Regions from separate parts of the Streptomyces sp. NPDC005811 genome, predicted to be linked through region 2. Evidence: riboswitches for the same ligand, from Rfam matches in the RefSeq annotation. Region 2 holds a riboswitch; each other region holds the start of a gene.
What was found. Region 2 has a riboswitch for thiamine pyrophosphate ahead of thiC (phosphomethylpyrimidine synthase ThiC). Riboswitches for the same ligand answer to the same signal wherever they lie in the genome.
Positions count from the first base shown of each region.

Region 1 (5,740 bases), on a different contig from region 2:
CTCAAGGTCGCCGACGCCACCGCCATCACGCTGTGCCGCGACAACAAGCTCCCCATCCTCGTCTTCGAGCTTCTGGCGGAGGGCAATATCGCCCGCGCCGTCAAGGGTGAGAAGATCGGCACGCTGGTGGGTGAGCAGAGCAGCCGGGGCTGACCGGGAAGATCCCCGGGTTCGTACGACAACACCTGACCGGGGGACGGACCCCGGTCGGAGGATGGACAATGTCCTGCCGGACGGTAACCGTGCAGGAAGAAGACGCGACGCAGCCGGCCGCCGCCACCGACAGTGAACTGCAGCCGGGCCTTACTCAAGACACGCAGGAGCAAGTGGTGATCGAAGAGACCCTCCTCGAGGCCGAGGAGAAGATGGAGAAGGCCGTCGTGGTCGCCAAGGAGGACTTCGCCGCGATCCGCACCGGCCGTGCGCACCCGGCGATGTTCAACAAGATCGTGGCCGACTACTACGGCGCGCTGACGCCGATCAACCAGCTGGCCTCGTTCTCCGTGCCGGAGCCGCGCATGGCGGTCGTGACCCCGTTCGACAAGACGGCGCTGCGCAACATCGAGCAGGCCATCCGCGACTCGGACCTGGGGGTCAACCCCAGCAACGACGGCAACATCATCCGGGTGGTGTTCCCCGAGCTCACCGAGGAGCGCCGCCGCGACTACATCAAGGTCGCCAAGGGCAAGGCCGAGGACTCCCGGGTGTCCATCCGTTCCGTGCGCCGCAAGGCCAAGGACGCGATCGACAAGCTCGTCAAGGACGGCGAGGTCGGCGAGGACGAGGGCCGCCGTGCGGAGAAGGAGCTCGACGACACCACCGCGAAGTACGTCGCTCAGGTGGACGAGCTCCTCAAGCACAAGGAAGCGGAGCTGCTCGAGGTCTGATGAACGACTCTTCCTGGGGCTCTCCGCCGCCAGCCGGGACACAGGCCGGGTACTGGGGGCCCACCGACCAGGGGGCCTACCAGGGGCCTGTCCAGGGGGCCGCCCCGGCGGGTCCCACGTACGATGCGCCTGAGGCGCAGCAGACTCGCCCCATGCCCATCGTCCCCGACGTACCCGCGCACGGCGGACACCAGGATGACGACCCGGGGGCCGCCCGGCGGGGCGGCCCCTCGTTCCGCGACGAGGCGTACCGCCCGATGGCGCCCGACCAGGCGTCCTTCGGTGCGGAGACGTTCCGCCACGAGACCCCGTCGGCACCGCCCCATGCGGCGGTGCCGCAGAATCCGGAGCCCATGCCCGCAGCCCCACAGCCCGCGCCCGCACCGCAGAAGAAGAGTGCGGGCCGAGACCTGGGCGCGGCCATAGGAGTCGCGGTCGGGCTCGGTGTGGTGATCGTCGCGTCGCTGTTCATCGTCAAGGCCGTGTTCGTCGGCGTGATAGCGGTCGCCGTCGTCGTCGGGCTGTGGGAGCTGACCAGCAGGCTGCAGGAGCGCAAGCAGATCAAGGCACCGCTGGTGCCGCTCGCGATCGGCGGCGCCGCGATGGTCGTCGCCGGGTATGTGCGGGGACCCGAGGGCGCCTGGGTCGCCATGGCCCTGACCGCGCTGGCGGTCCTGGTCTGGCGGATGACGGAACCGCCCGAGGGCTACCTCAGGGATGTCACGGCGGGGGTCTTCGCCGCCTTCTACGTCCCCTTCCTGGCCACGTTCGTCGCCCTGATGCTCACCGCGGACGACGGCGCGCAGCGCGTCCTGGCGTTCTTCCTCCTCACGGTCGTCAGCGACACCGGTGCGTACGCCGTCGGCTGGCGGTTCGGCAAGCACAAGCTCGCCCCGCGCATCAGCCCCGGCAAGACCCGTGAGGGCCTGCTGGGCGCGGTGTCGTTCGCGATGGTCGTGGGCGCGCTGTGCATGCAGTTCCTGATCGACGACGGCCAGTGGTGGCAGGGGCTGCTGCTGGGCCTCGCGGTCGCGGCCAGCGCCACGCTCGGCGACCTCGGCGAGTCCATGATCAAGCGGGACCTGGGCATCAAGGACATGGGCACGCTGCTGCCGGGGCACGGCGGCATCATGGACCGTCTGGACTCGCTGCTGCCGACGGCTCCGGTCGTCTGGCTGCTGCTCGTGCTGTTCGTCGGATCGGGCTGACCGGCGCCGGCCCGTCCACCTTGCCCGCCGGCCCCCGTCCTGATCCCTCAGGACGGGGGCCCGCGGCCTTTACCGGACCGCCCACATAGTGGGACGATTTCCTCTGAAGACCCTTTTCATGGGCAATAACCCCGAGAGGGGGCAGGTGTCATGTCCGGCTTCCGTGAATCGATCGACGTGGACCGCAGCCCCGACGACGTGTGGGCGTACCTCATCGACCCGTCGCATCTGCCCGAGTGGCAGGCGAGCGCGGTGTCGGCCGAACAGCTGGACCCCGGCCCGATCCAGGTCGGCTCCCGGCTGCGCATCACCCGGCACGTGGGCCGCCGGGAGATCCCGATGACCATGGAGTACACCGAGTACGACCCGCCGCACGCCTGGGGCCTGCAAGGCGTCGACGGCCCCGTCCGCGGCCACGTCCACGGCGAGATCACCCCGCTCGACGACGGCCGTCGCTCCCGCGTGACGATGGAACTCGACTTCGAGGGCAAGGGCGTGGGCAAGGTCCTCCTCCCCCTGGTCGTCCGCCCCCAGGTCCGCAAGGAACTACCGATCAACGAACGGCTCCTGAAGAGCCACCTGGAACAGCCGACGCCGTAGGCCTTCCCGCCGCGCGACCGGGGCACCGGATTCGATCTGCGACACTGGTTGGGCCATGCCTAAGCCCGGAGAACTTACTTTTGTCGCGCCGCGCGGAGCCAAGAAGCCGCCGCGGCATCTTGCCGATCTTTCGCCTGCGGAGCGGAAGGACGCCGTCGCGGAGATCGGTGAGAAGCCGTTCCGTGCCAAGCAGCTCTCGCAGCACTACTTCGCGCGGTACGCGCACGACCCGGTGGAGTGGACCGACATCCCCGCCGGTGCGCGGGAGAAGCTGCGGGAGGCGCTGCTGCCCGAGCTGATGACCGTCGTACGGCATCTGTCGACCGACGAGGGAACCACCCGCAAGACGCTGTGGCGGCTGTTCGACGGCACGCTCGTCGAGTCGGTGCTGATGCGGTACCCGGACCGGGTGACGATGTGCATCAGCTCGCAGGCGGGCTGCGGGATGAACTGCCCGTTCTGTGCGACCGGGCAGGCCGGGCTCGACCGGAACCTGTCCAGTGCCGAGATCGTGCACCAGATCGTGGACGGGATGCGGGCGCTCAGGGACGGGGACGTCCCGGGCGGGCCGGCGCGGCTGTCCAACATCGTCTTCATGGGGATGGGCGAGCCGCTCGCCAACTACAAGCGGGTCGTCACCGCGATCCGGGCGCTCACCGATCCCGCTCCGGACGGCCTCGGGCTGTCGCAGCGCGGGATCACCGTCTCGACGGTCGGGCTCGTGCCCGCCATCCACCGGTTCGCCGACGAGGGCTTCAAGTGCCGGCTCGCGATCTCCCTGCACGCGCCGGACGACGAGCTGCGCGACACCCTCGTCCCCGTGAACACGCGCTGGAAGGTGCGTGAGGTGCTCGACGCCGGATTCGACTACGTGGAGAAGTCCGGGCGGCGGCTGTCCATCGAGTACGCCCTGATCCGTGACATCAACGATCAGGCGTGGCGCGGTGACCGGCTCGGGCGACTGCTCCGCGGCAAGCCCGTGCACGTCAACCTCATCCCGCTGAACCCGACCCCGGGCTCGAAGTGGACGGCCTCGCGGCCCGAGGACGAGAAGGCGTTCGTCGAGGCCATCGCGGCGCACGGGGTGCCCGTCACCGTCCGGGACACCCGTGGCCAGGAGATCGACGGAGCCTGTGGTCAGCTGGCGGCCACCGAGCGGTAAAATCTGGCCACGGCATCACGCCATATCGTCATACTCGCGTCTTCATCACACCCACATCTTCATATTCCGACAGGGGAGCGCCACAGCGCTGAGAGTGCGGCAATCGGGCCGCAGACCCTCTGAACCTCGCCCAGGTCATTCTGGGTAGGAAGTTCGGTCATCGCTCAAGCTGTTGTGCCCTGCCCGGGTGTCCCCGGGCGGGGCCGCGTTCTTCCTGGCCAACCCCAGGAGGACATCCAGTGCAACATCCCGTGCACCTCAAGACCCTCGTGGCGGCGACGGTCGGCCTCGGCCTCGTCACGCTGTCCGCATGCGGTGCGGAGTCGTCCGGCACCAAGAGCGCGTCGGACACCAAGACCGTCACCCTCGTCAGCCATGACTCGTGGGCCGTCTCCAAGAGCGTGCTCGCCGACTTCGAGAAGCAGTCCGGCTACCGGGTGAAGGTCCTCACGGACGGCGACGCGGGCCAGGCCGTCAACAAGGCCATCCTGACCAAGGACAACCCGCAGGGGGACGTCTTCTTCGGCGTCGACAACACCCTGCTGTCGCGTGCGCTCGACAACGGTCTGTTCCAGTCGTACGAGGCCAAGGGGCTCGACCAGGTCGGCAGCGCCTACCAGCTGGACTCGGGCAAGCACCGGGTCACGCCGATCGACTACGGCGACATCTGCGTCAACTACGACAAGAAGTACTTCGCCGACCACAAGCTGGCCCCGCCGACGTCGTACGACGATCTGATCAAGCCCGCCTACAAGAACCTCCTCGTCACCGAGAACGCCTCCACCTCCTCCCCGGGCCTCGGCTTCCTGCTCGGCACGGCCGCACGGTACGGCGACGACGGCTGGCAGGGCTACTGGAAGAAGCTCAAGGCCAACGGCGTGAAGGTCGTCGACGGCTGGGAGCAGGCGTACAACGAGGAGTTCTCGGGGTCCGCCGGCGGCAAGAAGGCCGGGGCCGACCACCCGCTCGTCGTGTCGTACGCCTCGTCCCCGCCCGCCGAGGTGATCTACGGCGACCCCAAGCCCAGCACCGCCCCGACCGGCGTCGCGACCGGGACCTGCTTCCGGCAGATCGAGTTCGCGGGGCTGCTGGGCAACGCGAGGAACAGCGCGGGCGGCAAGGCGCTCATCGACTTCCTGATCTCCAAGGAGTTCCAGGAGGACATGCCGCTCAACATGTTCGTCTACCCGGTGGTCGAGGGGGCGAGCGTGCCCGCCGAGTTCACGAAGTACGGGCCCGCCGCCAAGGACCCCGAGACCATGGACCCGGCGAAGATCGCCCAGAACCGCGACCAGTGGGTCACGTCGTGGACCTCGCTCGTACTGAAGTGACCAAGGCGGCCGGACGGCCTTCCGGGAGCGCGGCGCGGCTCGGCCTGATGGCCCTGCCCGTCGCGTTCTTCGGGCTGTTCTTCGCCTATCCCGTCGCCGCGATCGTCGCCCGTGGGCTGAAGGTCGACGGGACATGGGAGTTCGGGCGGATCGTCGACGTCCTGGGCCGGTCGGACATCCGGCACGTCCTGTGGTTCACCACCTGGCAGGCGGTCGCCTCCACCGTGCTCACCCTGGCGGTCGCGCTGCCGGGCGCGTATGTCCTCGCCCGGCTGGACTTCCCGGGCAAGCAGGTGCTGCGGGCCGTGGTGACGGTGCCGTTCGTGCTGCCGACGGTGGTCGTCGGCAGCGCGTTCCTCGCGCTCGTCGGGCGCGGCGGTCTGCTGGACGACCTGTGGGGCGTACGGCTGGACACGACGGTGTGGGCGATCCTGCTGGCGCATGTCTTCTTCAACTACGCCGTCGTCGTACGGACCGTCGGCGGGCTGTGGGCGCAGCTCGACCCCCGCCAGGAGGAGGCCGCGCGGATGCTGGGCGCGTCCCGGCTGCGGG
Region 1 is NZ_JBEXXK010000016.1:20,923-26,662, reverse strand. It holds gene pyrH (UMP kinase) at 1-153, shown strand, start outside; gene frr (ribosome recycling factor) at 330-887, shown strand; gene ABZ490_RS18705 (phosphatidate cytidylyltransferase) at 887-2,095, shown strand; gene ABZ490_RS18700 (SRPBCC family protein) at 2,246-2,695, shown strand; gene rlmN (23S rRNA (adenine(2503)-C(2))-methyltransferase RlmN) at 2,751-3,857, shown strand; TPP riboswitch at 3,919-4,026, shown strand; gene ABZ490_RS18690 (thiamine ABC transporter substrate-binding protein) at 4,109-5,188, shown strand; gene ABZ490_RS18685 (iron ABC transporter permease) at 5,236-5,740, shown strand, end outside.
Region 1: linked by a shared signal. The riboswitch ahead of ABZ490_RS18690 (thiamine ABC transporter substrate-binding protein) and the one ahead of thiC (phosphomethylpyrimidine synthase ThiC) in region 2 are both predicted to bind thiamine pyrophosphate.

Region 2 (5,740 bases):
CCGCTGGGCACACGCAGAGCCGCGATGTTCCGTATGGGGTTTACCGTCATCTCCGGCTCGAAGCTCGTCGCGATACGCGTGCCTGGCTCGAACAACTCCTCGAGATGGGCTGGTCGAGCCGGACGCGGAGGCACCCAGGGAGAAGGCCGGCCATCGGCGAAGCGGTCTGCACACCATGCCTCAGTCTCGCTCTGAGTGGCATCCACGAAGTCCAGCCGCTGCCCTGGCGGCAACGTTTGTGACAGGAGCAGCTGCCTGACACCGCATACGCCGAACCCTGATCTGGCATGCCATCGGTTCTCTTCGGGAATGTCCGCGGGCGTGTGGCGTGACGGTCCTCGCGCCCCCTTCGGTTCGCTCACCCTGCGCCCTTTGCCGCCCGGAAAGAGGTCCACGTAGGTGCGCCCGGCTTCGGGGGCGAACTCGGTTTGCTCCTCGGTGTCATAACGCCATCCCCCGAGGTGGCGCAGGAACAGGCGCCCGGGTTCGAGCAGGCGCCAGTCCGCCTCCCTGATCCGCCGTTCCCGATCGTCGTACGCCCATGCGCCCACATGGGAATCACCCCAGGCCACCAGGTGCACTTCGACTGGTGAGGTCTGGCCCTCCAGCCAGTGCACCATCACGTAGGGCTTTCCCACCCGGTCCCGTGCCTCGGCCGCAGCGGGCGAGAGCGGGTGGAGCACGGTCCGGGAGACCAGGTCCCACCCCTCAGCGAAGGACACCTTCACCGTCTGCTCAGCATCCCGCATCATGCCTCCCGAGCCGCACCGATCATGCTCCTGCTGTTTCGAGGAACCATAGGGGCGGCATACGACAACGGCCGACGCTGCCGTGGAGAGCAGTGCGACAGGCGGTACCCGGATCAGTCGACCGCGGGCACCGCCCGAAGCCTCACTCGGCGAGCGGCAGGTACACCCTGTTCCCGCTCGCCGCGAACTCCTTCGACTTCTGGAGCATCCCGTCAGCGATCTCCTCCGGCGACGCCCCCTCAGCCACCGCACCGCCGAACCGCTCTGTGATGCTTTGGCTAATCTTCATCGAGCAGAACTTCGGCCCGCACATCGAGCAGAAGTGGGCCGTCTTGGCCGGCTCGGCCGGGAGGGTCTCGTCGTGGAAGTCGCGGGCCGTGTCCGGGTCGAGGGCCAGGTTGAACTGGTCCTCCCAGCGGAACTCGAAGCGGGCGTCGGACAGTGCGTCGTCCCACTCCTGGGCTCCGGGGTGACCCTTTGCGAGGTCGGCCGCGTGGGCGGCGATCTTGTAGGTGATGACACCGGTCTTGACGTCGTCGCGGTTGGGCAGGCCCAGATGCTCCTTGGGCGTGACGTAGCAGAGCATCGCCGTGCCCCACCAGGCGATCATCGCGGCGCCGATGCCGGAGGTGATGTGGTCGTACGCCGGAGCGATGTCCGTCGTCAGCGGGCCGAGCGTATAGAACGGAGCCTCATCGCAGATCTCCTGCTGAAGGTCGATGTTCTCCTTGATCTTGTGCATCGGGACATGTCCCGGGCCCTCGATCATGGTCTGTACGTGAAAACGCTTCGCGATCGTGTTGAGTTCCCCGAGCGTGCGCAACTCCGCGAACTGCGCCTCGTCGTTGGCGTCCGCGATCGAGCCCGGCCGCAGACCGTCGCCCAGCGAGTACGTGACGTCGTAGGCGGCGAGGATCTCGCAGAGTTCCTCGAAGTTCTCGTACAGGAACGACTCCTTGTGGTGCGCCAGGCACCAGGCCGCCATGATCGAGCCGCCGCGCGAGACGATGCCGGTCTTGCGGTTCGCGGTGAGCGGGACGTACGCGAGGCGCACACCCGCGTGGACCGTCATGTAGTCCACGCCCTGCTCGGCCTGCTCGACGACGGTGTCCTTGTAGATCTCCCACGTCAGTTCCTCGGCCCTGCCGTCGACCTTCTCCAGCGCCTGGTACAGCGGCACCGTGCCGATCGGGACGGGGGAGTTGCGCAGCACCCACTCCCGGGTGGTGTGGATGTTGCGGCCGGTGGAGAGATCCATGACCGTGTCGGCACCCCAGCGGGTCGCCCAGGTCATCTTCTCGACCTCCTCCTCGATGGAGGACGTCACCGCCGAGTTGCCGATGTTGGCGTTGACCTTCACCAGGAACCTCTTGCCGATGATCATCGGCTCGATCTCCGGGTGGTTGACGTTGGCCGGCAGCACCGCGCGCCCGGCCGCGATCTCCTCTCGCACCACCTCCGGAGAAACGCTCTCCCTGAGGGCCACGAACTCCATCTCGGGCGTGATCTCGCCCCTGCGGGCATACGCGAGCTGGGTGACCGCCCGGCCGTCCCGGCTCCGGCGCGGCAGCCGCGGACGGCCCGGGAACACCGCGTCGAGATTGCGCAGTCCACCGCGCGGCGAGGTGTGCTTGATGCCGTCGTCCTCGGGCCGGACCGGCCGGCCCGCGTACTCCTCCGTGTCGCCGCGGGCGATGATCCAGTTCTCCCGCAGCGGCGCCAGGCCCCGGCGTACGTCGGTGTCGGCGAGCGGATCGGTGTACGGCCCGGAAGTGTCGTACAACGTGACCGACTGCCCGTTGGTGAGGTGCACCTGGCGGACCGGCACGCGCAGGTCGGGGCGAGCGCCCTCGAGGTACCCCTTGTGCCAGCCGATGGACGTCCCGCTCTTCTCGCTGGTCGCCTCGGCCGCGTCCGTGTCGGCCGCGTTCTGCGTGAAGGCAGGCGTGCGTGCGTCCTTGTTGGTCATGAGACCTACTCCCTACGCCGGCATTACCCGGTAACAGGTTCGGCGGTCGACGCAGCGGCTACCGTCTGCCGACGTTTCATGTGAAACATCACTCGCTCTGGTGACGTTCCACGTGAAACATCGCGAAGACGGAGGTCAGCGCCCTCTCAGCCCGGTGCTCCGAGCTCCCGCGTGTGCAAAGGTGGCACCACGCTAGCGGTATGTGTGGCGCGGTGAACAGTGGGCCTCTGCCGTTCTTGCGATGATCGGGCGGTGACCACGACACACCAGCCCCCGTATCCGCCCGGCGAGCCGCCTCGCAGGCCCGGCGCCGGTGGCGGCCCTGGTCCCCGACCTGGCAACCCCCCACAGGGCGGGCCCGCCGCCCAAGGGCGTCAGGACGAACGCGACTTCAGCTTCGGCGGCGGGTTCGACCGCGGCGGTCAGGGGGTCGGGCCCGGCTACGGGCAGCGCCCAGGGCCGCATCCCGGGACCGAGCACCACGGGCCTGAGCACCACGGGCCTGAGCACCACCGGTCCGGTCACCCGGGGCCCGGTCGGCAAGGGCCCCAGCCCTCCGGACCCGGATATCCCGGACATCCCGGGCACTCCGAGCCGCCTGAACACCCCGGGCGCGAGCATGAGCACGGCCATGGGCAAGGGCAGCGGCAGGGACCCGGTTCAGCTCCCGGCGGAGACCATGGGCACGGCTCCGAGGACGGTCACACCGGCGGACAGGGCAGCGGTTCCGGAGGCGGACACGGGCATGGGCACAGCCACAGCCACGGTCCGGCCGCCCCGGTCTCCAAGCATCTGCGCAAGGTCATCGGAGCGATCCTCATTCCCTTCGCCGCGGCGGTGCTGGTCGGGCTGGTGGTGCTGTGGCCCGGCGGCGCCCCGGCGCACGAGCGCACCGGCGTCGGCTTCGACCGGCAGACACAGCACGCCACGGTGACCAAGGTCGTCAAGGTGAGCTGCCAGTCGGTGAACGCCTCCGGTGGCACCCCGGTCGGCAACGCCTCCACCGCTGGTTCCTCCGCCGAGCAGCAGACGGACGCCACCTGCAAGAAGGCCACGATCCGCGTGGACACCGGCGACGACAAGGGCCGTACCTTCACGGAGATCGTCCAGCCGGACCAGTCACGGCAGTTGGAGCAGGGCGAGCAGGTCGTGGTCGCCTACGAGCCCTCGGCGCCGAAGGACCTGCAGTACTCGGTCACCGATGTGAACCGCGGGATCCCGATGACGGTGCTGGCCGTGATCTTCGCGGTCGCCGTCGTGGTCGTCGGGCGGCTGCGCGGTGTCATGGCGCTGGTGGCGCTCGCCGCGAGCTTCCTCATCCTGAACTTCTTCATCCTGCCCGCGATCCTTCAGGGCTCGAACCCCCTGCTGGTGGCCGTGGTGGGGTCCAGCGCCATCATGCTGATCGCCCTGTATCTGTGCCATGGACTGTCGGCCCGTACATCCGTCGCCGTGCTCGGCACCCTCATCTCGCTGATGCTGATCGGCTTCCTCGGCTCCTGGTTCGTGGACTGGGCCGCGCTCACCGGCAACACGGACGACAACACCGGCCTGATCCACGGTCTGTACCCGTCGATCGACATGAGCGGTCTGCTGCTCGCCGGCATCATCATCGGCTCGCTCGGTGTGCTCGACGACGTCACGGTCACCCAGACCTCCGCGGTCTGGGAGCTGCACGAGGCGAACCCGGCGATGGGCTGGCGCGGGCTGTACCGGGCCGGTATCCGGATCGGCCGCGACCACATCGCGTCCGTGGTGAACACCCTCGTCCTCGCCTACGCCGGTGCCGCCCTGCCGCTGCTGCTGCTCTTCTCGATCGCGCAGAGCAGCGTCGGCACGGTCGCCAACAGCGAGCTGGTCGCCGAGGAGATCGTGCGCACACTGGTGGGCTCCATCGGTCTGGTGGCCTCGGTGCCGGTCACCACGGCCCTCGCGGCTCTCGTGGTCGCCGCCGACCGCCCGGAACCGGGCAAGGCGGCCGCGGCCGCACCGGTACCGGTACCGGAGATGGCCCCGGTGGGCGCTTCGGCGGCAGGCCCCGGACAGCCGCGCGGCGGCCGGGGGAGACGGCGCAAGCACTGACGTCAGGGGGGCGGGTGCCCGGAAGCGCCCACCCCCTGAAGAAGCGTTCCTGCATGGCCCCACCCCCCTGGCGAAGCGTTACGCCTGCGCCGGCCGTCAAACGGTCAGCCGGTGCTCTGCTCCTCCGCGAGGATCCGGTCCAGCGCCTCGTCGAGATGGGCGTCGAAGTCGGCGAGCGCCCCCTCCTGGCCCAGTGGGACCAGCTTGTCGGTGCGGTCCAGGAAGGCCACCAGAGGCGCCGCCGAAGAGCGGAACAGCGCCTGGTCAGCGCCCACCTGAAGCCGGATCAGCACCTCGCCGAGCACATCGGGGTCCACCGGCGAGACCCGGACGTCCCCCTCCCCGCAGGGCCTGCCCACCCCGTCGATGAGCAGCTCGCGCCCGAACGCCCAGGTCACCGGAGCGTCACCGGGAAGGTGGAAGGTGAGCCGTACGGCATAGGGATCGCGCGACTCATAGCCCAGTTCCACCGGGATGCGGAACGAGAGCTCCTCGGACACGAGGAAGCTCATCATGACTTCTGCCTGAACTGCCTGTACGGACTCGCGCATCGCGTTACCCCGTCATTTGCCGTCGAATGGCCGGTAATCAACCCCTGACACTGCACCGCATCTTGCTGAACGTGCACAACAGATCACAAGGAGTGAGTTTTCACATACTGATAGAGATCGCGATTGACCCCAACTTGCTCCCGATCTCGCCCTGCAACTGCCGTGCCGCCGGAAGCAGCCGATCGGCCTGCCGGGCGGGCAGGGAGATGGCCATCGTGGCCACCGTGGCGCCCACGGTGATCGGGACCGCGGCGCACACCGTGCCCAATGCGTATTCCTGCCTCTCCACGACCGGTTCCATGCGTCGGGTGCGTTCCAGGCGTCGCAGCAGGGTCCGGTCGTCACGCACGGTGTACGGGGTGATCGACTGCACGGGGTGGCGGTCCAGG
Region 2 is NZ_JBEXXK010000007.1:46,273-52,012, forward strand. It holds gene ABZ490_RS09655 (DUF4241 domain-containing protein) at 1-749, opposite strand, end outside; gene thiC (phosphomethylpyrimidine synthase ThiC) at 892-2,718, opposite strand; TPP riboswitch at 2,711-2,899, opposite strand; gene ABZ490_RS09665 (YibE/F family protein) at 2,971-4,800, shown strand; gene ABZ490_RS09670 (SsgA family sporulation/cell division regulator) at 4,905-5,351, opposite strand; gene ABZ490_RS09675 (IclR family transcriptional regulator C-terminal domain-containing protein) at 5,452-5,740, opposite strand, start outside.

Region 3 (5,740 bases), on a different contig from region 2:
GGCTCCAGGCCGTCCGTCTTCAGCAGGCCCTTGGCCTTGTCCAGCCGGGACCCCGTCACATCCGGCACCTTCACCGTCTGCGGGCCGTCGGAGACGGTGAGCGTGACCGAGTCGTGCTTGCGGATCCGGGTGCCCGGCTCCGGGTCCGTGCTGATCACGGTGCCGCGTCCGACGGTGTCGCTGTAGGCGTGCTTGACCGCCCCCACCTCGAGTCCGGCGGCCTCCAGTCGCTGCTCCGCCTTCGCCCGTGACTGCGTCAGCACCGCCGGCACCTTGGTGAACTGCCCGGAGTTGATGTACCAGACGCCCGCGCCGACGCCGATCACCAGCAGGACGACGGTGACGAGGGCGAGCAGTCCGCGCCGGGGCCCCGTCCCGCGCCGGCGGGGAGGCAGCGGGGGCGGACTCTGGAACCGGGAGGTCCGGTTGACGTCCGGCCCGAAGCCCTCCGGCCCGAACCCGTCCTCCTCGTTGACCGGCAGCGGCCGGGGCACGGTCAGCGAGCGCGGGATCACGCTCGTCCGGTCCTCGGCGTTGTCATGGGCGGCGGACACGGCCTGCGGCGGCACGGCGTCGAGCTGCTCCTCGGTCAGCCCGGCGCGGGCCTCCCGCACCTCGCCGAGCAGCGCGACCGCGTCCTGCGGCCGCACGTCCCGGGTGCGGGCGGTGGCCGAGGCGACCAGGTCGTCCAGCGCGAACGGCAGCCCGGGGACCTCGGCGGAGGGCGGCGGCACGTTCTCGTGGAGATGCTTGTAGAGCACGATCGCGGGGGAGTCGCCGTCGTGCGGCTTCTCCCCGGTGAGCATCTCGTAGAGCACGACACCGCACGCGTACACGTCGACCCGGGGGTCGGCGGCGCCGGGCGTCTCGATCTGCTCGGGCGCGAGATAGGCGACGGTCCCGAGCACGGCGCCGGTCGTGCTGGTGACGGTGTCGACGGACCGCACCAGCCCGAAGTCCGCGACCTTGACCCGCCCGTCGTCCCCTATCAGCACGTTCTCGGGCTTCATGTCGCGGTGCACGAACCCGGCCCGGTGCGCGGCGCCGAGCGCGGCGAGCACCGGCTCCAGGATGTCGAGCGCGGCCCTCGGCTGGAGGGCCCCCCGCTCCCGCAGCACGTCCCGCAGGGTGCAGCCGGCGATGTACTCCATCGCGAGATACACGTACGACCCGTCCGTGCCCTGGTCGAACACCTGTACGACATTGGGGTGCGCGAGCCGTGCGACGGACTTGGCCTCCCGGATGAACCGCTCGACGAACGACCCGTCGGCCGCGAGCGCCGGATGCATCACCTTGAGGGCGAGCACACGGTCGAGGCGGGTGTCCACGGCCCGGTAGACCGTGGCCATGCCGCCCACGGCGATCCGCGCCTCGATGCGATACCGCCCGTCGAGCACCTGCCCGACCAGAGGGTCCTGAAGGGTCGTGTCCACGCAGCGAGTCTACGAGCCACGACCGACACCCCACCCACACCCACCCATTCGGAGCACGACTGAAGCGGACCTGTGACGCGAGGCGCAGGGGGGTGGCGGGTGGGGGAGGGGGAGCCGCGAAGGCCGACCGGGAGGGAGAGCCGCCGATGGTGGACGACCCCTGCGGGTCGGTCCACCTCTCGACGTACTGGAAACGGGTGGTGCGAGGGTGGGAGAGGGGGAGGGTCAGAAGGCGGGGCGTTCCGGGTCCAGGGCGGCCAGACCCTCCGTGGGGGACGACGCCTCCGCGAAGTAGCGCCGGGGAATGCGCCCCGCCAGCCGCGCCCACCGCCCCGCCTCCACCCCGGCCCGCATGGCTGACGCCATCCGCGCGGGATCCGGCGACCGCGTCACCGCCGACGCCAGCATCACCCCCGCACACCCCAACTCCATCGCCAACGCCACATCGGACGCCGTCCCGGCCCCCGCGTCCAGAATCACCGGCACCCCCGCCCGCTCCACGATCAGCTGGAAGTTGTGCGGGTTGCGGATCCCGAGCCCCGACCCGATCGGCGACCCCAGCGGCATCACCGCCGCACACCCCACGTCCTCCAGCTTCCGCGCCAGCACCGGATCGTCGTTCGTGTACGGCAGCACCGTGAACCCGTCGTCCACCAGCGTCTCCGCCGCCTCCAGCAACTCCACCGGATCCGGCAGCAGCGTCCGCTCGTCGGCGACGACCTCCAGCTTCACCAGCGACGTCCCGAGCGCCTCCCGCGCCAGCCGCGCCGTCAGCACCGCTTCCCCGGCCGTGAAACACCCCGCCGTGTTGGGCAGCACCCGGATGCCGAGCCGCCGGAGCACCGACAGCACCGAGCCCCGTACACCGGGGTCCACCCGCCGCATCGCCACCGTCGTCAGCTCGGTCCCGGACGCCACCAGCGCCCGCTCCAGCACCTCCAGGCTCGGCGCACCGCCCGTACCCATGATCAGACGCGACGAGAAGGACGTACCGCCGAGGAGGAACGGATCGTCGGCCATGGCGCTCACCCTCCCTGCACAGCGGTCAGGACTTCCACCCGGTCGCCCTCGCGGAGCGCCGTCGCCGGCCACTCCGAGCGCGGCACGACCGTCTCGTTCAGCGCGGCCGCCACCCCGGAGGGCGCCGCCGTCAGGGACCGTACGACGCTGTCGAGGGCCGTACCGGGAGCGACCGCCTGCCGCTCCCCGTTCACGGAGATGTTCACCGGCATGTTCACCTGGACGTTCATACGAGCTGCTCCGAGCGGGCGGCGGCGCCGAAACGCCGGGGGGTGAAGGGGCGGGCCTCGTCGGGGAGTTCCCCGGTGGCCAGGGCATGCGCCAGGGCGTCCCCGGTCACCGGCGTCAGCAGCACCCCGTTGCGGTAGTGCCCGGTGGCCAGCAGCAGCCCCTCCAGCGCGGTCGGCCCGAGCAGCGGCGCGTTGTCGGGGGAGCCGGGCCGCAGTCCCGCGCGCGTCTCCGTCAGCGGCAGTTCCGTGATCCCCGGCACCAGCTCGTGCGCGTCGCGCAGCAGTTCGTACACGCCGCCCGCCGTCACCGCCGTGTCCCAGCCCAGTTCCTCGCTCGTGGCGCCCACGACCAGCTCGCCGTTCTCCCGGGGCACCAGATACACCTGGCTGCCGCGCACCACGGCCCGCACGGTACGGCTGAGGAACGGCGCGTACCCGGTCGGCACCGTCAGCCGCAGCACCTGCCCCTTCACCGGCCGCACCGGCGGCAGCACGTCCTCCGGCACCCCCGCCAGCCGCCCGCTGAGACTCCCCGCCGCGAGCACCACCTGCCCCGCCCCCAGGGCCGTACCGTCTCCCGTGACGACCCCCGCGGCCCGGCCGCCCGCCACGGACAGCCGCTCCGCCCAGGCGCGGTGGAGGACCACCCCGGCCCGCTCGCACGCCACGACCAGCGCGTCGGCCAGCCGCCGGGGATCGATCTGGTGGTCGCCGTCCACCCGCAGTCCGCCCCGCACCCCGGGCGCGAGCATCGGCTCCAGTCGCCGGCACTCCCGCCCGGTCAGCCACTCCGACTCCAGCCCCGACTGCGCCTGCAACGCGTGCAGTTCCCGCAGATGGGCGCGGTCGTCGGCGTCCAGCGCCACCGCGAGCGTGCCGCACCGGCGGTAGCCGAGGTCCAGTCCGGCCGCCTCCGTCAGCTCGGCCGCGAAGTCCGGATAGCGGCGGGCCGAGGCCAGGTTGAGCCCCAGCAGGGTCTGCTCGCCGTAGTGCAGTTCGGTGACGGCGGCCAGCATCCCGGCCGCCACCCGCGCGGCCCCGCCGCCCGGTTCGGGGTCCACCACCGTCGTGGCGAACCCGCGTTGCGCGGCCCGCCACGCCGTGACCAGCCCGATGATCCCGCCCCCCACGACGAGGACGTCGGATGTACGTGTACGCGACATGGGCGTCCAGCCCCTCCCTTCGCCGGCATGACCCGGATCAGGTTCGTACGGTCGGAGGCCGGCCAGCCTCCCTCTCAGCCCGGTGCGTCCGGGCTCCCGCGAGTGCTCTACGTTGGCCACACCCTAGCCCGTGCTTCCGCGCCCCTGTAAAGGGAGCCTCCCGCCCGCAAGGAGCCCTCTCCCCATGCCCCGCTCGCTCGACGGTCTCGTCCTCGCCCCCGTCGCCGACCAGGCCCCGGGCCAGGTCGGCACCCGCACCCGCTTCGCGTACCACGAGGAGGACGGCGTGATCTGGGCGGACTACGCGGGCGGTGATGTCGTAAGAGGCCGTCTCGTGGGTACCCGTAGGGGGGACCGGCTCGACTTCCGGTACGTCCAGCTCAAGCAGGACGGCACGACCTCCTCGGGACACTGCGTCTCGACGGTCCTCGCCCTGCCGGACGGCCGGGTGCGGCTGGAGGAGACCTGGTCCTGGGAGTCGCAGGAGGGCAGCGGAACCAGCGTTGTGGAGCAGGTCACGGAGCACGACCACTGACTGACAGATCGTCAGGTGTCTATGGTGATCAGGTGAGCGAGCTGAGCAGGGAAGAGGACAGGCGGGCCGGGCGGCGCGTGGTGGTCGTCGGCGCCGGCATGGCCGGGGTGCAGACCGCGGTCGCGCTGCGCGAACAGGGCTTCGACGGCACCGTGACGCTGATCGGCGCCGAGCCCCACCAGCCCTACGACCGGCCGCCGCTGTCCAAGGCCGTGCTGCTCGGCAAGGCCGAGGGCTCCGCCTTCGACGTCGACTTCGAGAGCCTCGGCATCGACCTGCTGCTCGGCCGCGAGGTGCTCGGCCTGCGCCCCGCCGACCACGAGGTGGACACCGGGACCGGCCCCGTCCCGTACGACGTCCTCGTCCTCGCCACCGGCGCCGAACCGGTCCGGCTGCCGGGCGCCGAGGGCGTGCCCGGCGTCCATCTGCTGCGCACCCTGGACGACGCCGAACGACTGCGGCCCGTCCTCGCCGCCGCGCACGACATCGTGGTCGTCGGCGCCGGCTGGATCGGCGCCGAGTTCGCCACCGCCGCGCGCGAGGCCGGCTGCGCGGTCACCGTCGTCGAGGCCGCCGACCGGCCCCTCGCCGGTGCCCTGCCCGCCGAGGTCGCCGCCCCGATGACCTCCTGGTACGCCGACAGCGGCACCGACCTGCGCACCCACGCGCGCGTGGCCCGCGTCGAGCCCGGCGCGGTCGTCCTCGACGACGGCACCCGGCTGCCCGCGGGCGCCGTCGTCGTCGGCATCGGCGCCCGCCCCGCCACCGGCTGGCTGGCCGGCTCCGGCGTCGCCCTGGGCCCCCACCACGAGGTCCTGGCCGACGACCGGCTGCGCACCTCCCTCCCGGACGTGTACGCGGTCGGCGACTGTGCCTCCTTCCCCTCGGCGCGCTACGGCGAACGTCTCCTCGTCCACCACTGGGACAACGCCCTCCAGGGCCCCCGCACGGTCGCCGCGAACATCGTCGGCGCGGCCACGGACGAGCCCCCGGCCGTCTACGACCCGGTCCCGTACTTCTGGTCCGAGCAGTTCGGCCGCTTCGTCCAGTACGCCGGCCACCACGCCACGGCCGACCGCCTGGTCTGGCGCGGCGACCCGACGGGCCCGGCCTGGAGCGTCTGCTGGCTCCGCGACGGCCGCCTGACCGCCCTCCTGGCCGTGGGCCGCCCCCGCGACCTGGCCCAGGGCCGACGCCTGATCGAATCGGCCACCCGCATGGACCCGACGGCACTGGCAGACCCCGGCCGCCCTTTGAAGACCGCGACCGCACTTACCTAGGGGCGCGGGGAACTGCGCGACAAGCCCCCACTCACCCGCACCCGACCACGCACCCATCGCCGCCCGCTCCCACATGCGC
Region 3 is NZ_JBEXXK010000008.1:237,631-243,370, reverse strand. It holds gene pknB (Stk1 family PASTA domain-containing Ser/Thr kinase) at 1-1,433, opposite strand, end outside; gene ABZ490_RS11695 (thiazole synthase) at 1,659-2,453, opposite strand; gene thiS (sulfur carrier protein ThiS) at 2,459-2,659, opposite strand; gene thiO (glycine oxidase ThiO) at 2,680-3,846, opposite strand; TPP riboswitch at 3,844-3,956, opposite strand; gene ABZ490_RS11680 (hypothetical protein) at 4,031-4,381, shown strand; gene ABZ490_RS11675 (FAD-dependent oxidoreductase) at 4,480-5,661, shown strand.
Region 3: linked by a shared signal. The riboswitch ahead of thiO (glycine oxidase ThiO) and the one ahead of thiC (phosphomethylpyrimidine synthase ThiC) in region 2 are both predicted to bind thiamine pyrophosphate.